DNA from 2 places in the Mesorhizobium sp. M4A.F.Ca.ET.020.02.1.1 genome. Region 1 is predicted to be linked to the other one. Evidence: riboswitches for the same ligand, from Rfam matches in the RefSeq annotation. Region 1 holds a riboswitch; the other holds the start of a gene.
What was found. Region 1 has a riboswitch for thiamine pyrophosphate ahead of thiB (thiamine ABC transporter substrate binding subunit). Riboswitches for the same ligand answer to the same signal wherever they lie in the genome.
Positions count from the first base shown of each region.

Region 1 (2,383 bases):
CGCGCTCTTCCTCTTCCAGCACCTGGTCGCGCCATTCCTCGAAATGGCCGAAACCCTTGTCCAGCCGTTTGGTCTGGCCGCGGTCGAGCCAGACAGTGGCGCGCGATACGCGCTCGAGAAAACGACGGTCGTGCGAAATCAGGATCACCGCCGAGGAGGTGCGGGCAAGCTCCTCTTCCAGCCATTCGATCACCGACAGGTCGAGATGGTTGGTCGGCTCGTCCAGCAGCAGAATGTCGGGCTCCGGCGCCATGACGCGGGCAAGGGCCGCGCGGCGCGCCTCGCCGCCGGAAAGGTCGTTTGGCCGCTCCTCGCCGGTCAGGCCAAGATGCTCCATCAGATAGGTGGCGCGGTAGGGATCGTCGGCCGGTCCGAGCCCTGCCTCGACATAGGCGCGCACATTGGCGAAGCCATCCATGTCGGGCATTTGCGGCAGGTAACGCACCGTCGCCGAAGGCTGGCGGAACACCTCGCCATCCTGTGGTTCGATCATGCCGGCGGCGATCTTGAGCAGCGTCGACTTGCCGGAGCCGTTGCGGCCGACCAGCGCGATCTTGTCGCCGGCGGACGCGCTGAGCGCCGCGCCATCGAGCAGCGGCGTGCCGCCGAAGGTCAGTCTTATCCCGTCGAGATTGAGAAGAGGCGGGGCCATGTCAGCTTTCAGGAAGGGGATAGGGGTGAGCGAGCAGCAACGCGCGCCCGTGGCCGAGCGCGATCTCAAGCCGCCCCTTGACCTCGTTTGATATAGTCAGCGACGAGCCGAACGTCACCTCGACGTGATCGAGCGGCCATTTGGCGCCGGCGACGCTCAGGCCGGAAAGGTCGGAGAAGCCGAGCACCGAAAACAGCGTGCCGTCGGCATAGTCGAAGCCGGCCTTGCCAGGCAAAAGCGGAATGCCTTCCTGCGCGCCGCTGGTCATAACCACGCTCATGCCGGCCTCGGCCAGGCGAACCGCGAGTGCCAGATGCAGGAAGGCGTGGTCAGCGCGCTTGCCGCCGAAGGCGCCGGCCAGCACGAGGCCGGTGGCGCCGCGCTCGAGGGCGGCGGCGATCGCCAACTCGCCGTCCGTCTTGTCCTTCTCGGCCGGAAACACCTGGCGTGGCACGGCGGCCAGATCATCCGGCAAATCCGGCGGCACGGAATCGAAATCGCCGACCCAGAGCTCAGGCGTCAGGCCCAGCATGCGGGCATGGCCGATGCCGCCATCGGCGGCGATGACGCGCGCGCCGGCCAGCTGGCTGTCGAGCCGCGGCGTGCGGACGAGGTCGCCGCCAAGCAGGATGGTGAATGTGCCCATGAGCGTCGCCCTTACCAGCCCCGCCCGAGAAACGGAAGCCGGGGGTGCAGGCACCCGGCAAACTTCCGCTTGCGCGGTGCCGTGCCCGGGCCTATGTGTCGAAACGCTCTAACGGGGTGCCGGACGCGGGTTTTCGCGGACCGGCTGAGAGGCAACCGCCAACCCGCTGAACCTGATCCGGTTTGTACCGGCGGAGGGATTAGACGTCTCGGACCATCCGGCGCCTCAATTCCTTTCAATACCAACGAAGGAGGCGCCGATGCGCACGCTCTTGTCCCACCTTGTTCTGGCAACCGGCCTGGTTTCGCTTCTGGCGGGTCCGGCGGCCGCGAAGGACAAGCTCACCGTCTATACCTATGAGAGCTTCACCGCCGACTGGGGTCCCGGCCCGGCGGTAAAGAAGGAATTCGAGGCCGAATGCGGCTGCGATCTCGAATTCGTCTCGGTCGCCGATGGCGTGGCGTTACTCAACCGCGTCAAGCTGGAGGGCGCGGCGACCAAGGCCGACATCGTGCTCGGCCTCGACACCAACCTGACGGCCGAAGCCAAGGCGAGCGGCCTGTTCGCGCCGCATGGCGACGTGTCCGGCCTCAATGTCCCCGGCAACTGGAGCGACGACACATTCGTGCCGTTCGACTATGGCTATTTCGCCGTCGTCTACGACACCGAAAAGCTGAAAGTCCCGCCGAAGAGCCTGAAGGAACTGGTCGAGGGCAGCGCCACCGACAAGATCGTCATCCAGGATCCACGCACCTCGACGCCCGGCCTCGGCCTGCTGCTCTGGGTCAAGTCGGTCTATGGCGACAAGGCGCCGGAAGCCTGGGCCAAGCTCAAGTCCAAGGTGCTGACGGTGACGCCGGGCTGGAGCGAGGCCTATGGCCTGTTTACCAAGGGCGAGGCGCCGATGGTGCTGTCCTACACCACCTCGCCGGCCTATCACATGGTCGCCGAGAAAACTGAACGCTACCAGGCCGCGTCCTTCGAGGAGGGCGAATATCTGCAGATCGAGGTTGCCGGCATCACCACGACAGGGGCGAAGAATCCGCTGGCGGAGAAGTTCATCGCCTTCATGACCGGCCCGAAAT
Region 1 covers NZ_RZOI01000395.1:285-2,667, reverse strand. Annotated here, with positions in the region: gene EN742_RS22100 (ABC-F family ATP-binding cassette domain-containing protein) at 1-652, opposite strand, end outside; gene EN742_RS22095 (thiamine diphosphokinase) at 654-1,298, opposite strand; TPP riboswitch at 1,401-1,514, shown strand; gene thiB (thiamine ABC transporter substrate binding subunit) at 1,558-2,383, shown strand, end outside.

Region 2 (2,383 bases), on a different contig from region 1:
CACCATTTGGCCATGATCGAGCCGCCGCGCGAGACGATCCCGGTCACCCGGTCGACGGTCAGCGGGATATAGTGCAGCCGCACGCCGGCGTGGATGGTGAAATAGTCGACGCCCTGCTCGGCCTGCTCGATCAGCGTGTCGCGATACACCTCCCAGGTCAGGTCCTCGGCGATGCCGCCCACCTTTTCCAGCGCCTGGTAAAGCGGCACCGTGCCGATCGGCACCGGCGCATTGCGCACGATCCATTCGCGAATGTTGTGGATGTTGCGGCCCGTGGAAAGATCCATCACCGTGTCGGCGCCCCAGCGGATCGCCCACACCATCTTCTCGACCTCTTCGGCCATCGACGAGGTGACGGCGGAGTTGCCGATATTGGCGTTGATCTTGACCAGGAAATTGCGGCCAATGATCATCGGCTCGCTCTCGGGATGATTGATGTTGGCGGGAATGATCGCCCGTCCGCGCGCCACTTCGTCGCGCACGAATTCCGGCGTGACGAAGTCGGGGATCGCCGCGCCGAAGGCTTCGCCGTCGCGCTTAAGCTTGCCGCGCAGGGCCTCGCGGCCCAGATTCTCGCGGATCGCGACGAACTCCATCTCGGGCGTGATGATGCCGGCGCGCGCATAGGCAAGCTGGGTCACCGCCTTGCCGGCCTTGGCCCGCAGCGGCCGATTGCGGACCGGAAATTCCGGCGTCAGGCGCTCGCCCGTCGCGAACCCGTTGTCTTCCGGCCGCACGTGGCGGCCGTCATAGGCCTCGACATCTCCGCGCGCCGCGATCCAGTCCTGCCGAGGCCGGGCGAGGCCCCTTTCGATGTCCGTTTCGATCGCAGGGTTGGTATAGGGGCCGGAGGAGTCATAGACCGTCACCGGCGGCTCGCCGGCGGTCGGATGGACGGCGATCTCGCGCATCGGCACCCTGATCCGCGGGTGGAGGCTGCCTTGCTTGTGGATCTTGCGTGAGGCGGGCAGCGGTCCCGTCGACACGGTGGGGGTGAGGGCATTCATCTTGAGGCTCCTTTGCTCATGCATTGGAGACCCAGTTCTGTGCCGGAAGGATGAAAAGACGCTTTGGTCGCCCTGCCGAAACAGGACCTCGGGCATAGACTCCCGCGAAGCGCTTGCACCGTCCCTACGCCAGTATGAACTGGATCAGGTTCAACGGGTCACTGCGCCGCGAAAGCCAGCAGTATCTCAGCCCCTTGCCGGGACTCCCCTGGTGAATGCCTCAGGTTGGACGGGCGGGCGCCACTTTGTCAAGCCGTGTTCGGCCAGTCATCTCATACAGTCAGTCTGTCCCGTCAGCACCGCTACCCGGCTAGATCCCGACCACCAGGGCGCCGCCGCTGAGACCCGCACCTGCCGCCGCCAGGAGAACCTTTTCGCCTGGCCTAAACGGCTGCTTCCGATGCGCGAGCGACAGCGAGAGCGGGATCGTCGCGGCGGAGGAATTGCCGTATTCGACGATCGTCTTGACGATCGCACGATCATCGATACCGAGGTTTCGCCCGACGGCATCGAAGATGCGGACGTTGGCCTGATGCGGTGCGAACCGGTCGATGTCTTGCGGTCGCATGCGGGCAGCAGTGAGCGCCTCCCGCGAGCAGGCGGTCATCATCTCGACCGCCTTGGCGAACACTTCGCGGCCGTCGGTGATCGTCATCCGGGTCTCAGCGAGATCGAGGTCGGCGTGGAAGGGCTTGTTGCTTCCGCCCGCCGGAATCTGGATCAGCCCGTAGCGCGATCCATCGGAATCAACCGATGCGCCGAGAATGCCCCGATCCGGTTCATCGCCGGGCCCGATCACCACGGCGCCGGCGGCATCGGCGAACAAAACCGCGCTGGCGCGCTCGGCCGGGTTGATGCGGCGGCTAAGGATGTTCGCGGCAATGACGATGGCGGCTTTGCCGTGCAGGCGGGTGAAGCCATCGGCAAACATAAGCGCATAGATGAAGCCGGCGCAGGCGCCGGTCAGATCGATCGCGCCGGCGCGGCTCAGTCCCAACCGATGCGCGACCAGCGGCGCGCTGGGCGGCAGGAGGTGATCAGGCGTCGAGGTGGCAAGCAACAGAAGACCGATGTCGCCGCGGTCGATGCCGGCATTCGTCAGCGCCATGTCGCCGGCTTGCGCGGCAAGGCCCGACAGTGTGTCGTCGTCGGTTGCCCAGAAGCGCGACCGTATCCCGGTGCGCCGCTCGATCCAGCCGGGCTCGAGCCCGAGACGATCTTCGATCTCCTGATTCTCGACCCTGCGCGCCGGCGCATGATGGCCGAACCCGAGAAGGCGCGACGACCTGCTCATGGCTTAGCGCCGAAGCGTTCCCCGGCCTCCTCGATGGCGTCATAGAGACCGTCGAGTTCTTCGCCGGTGATGCAATAGGGCG
Region 2 covers NZ_RZOI01000085.1:8,429-10,811, forward strand. Annotated here, with positions in the region: gene thiC (phosphomethylpyrimidine synthase ThiC) at 1-1,007, opposite strand, end outside; TPP riboswitch at 1,111-1,227, opposite strand; gene EN742_RS08735 (beta-ketoacyl-ACP synthase III) at 1,318-2,301, opposite strand; gene EN742_RS08740 (adenosylmethionine--8-amino-7-oxononanoate transaminase) at 2,298-2,383, opposite strand, start outside.
Region 2: it holds a riboswitch for thiamine pyrophosphate, as region 1 does, so the genes downstream of both, thiC (phosphomethylpyrimidine synthase ThiC) here and thiB (thiamine ABC transporter substrate binding subunit) in region 1, are expected to answer to the same signal.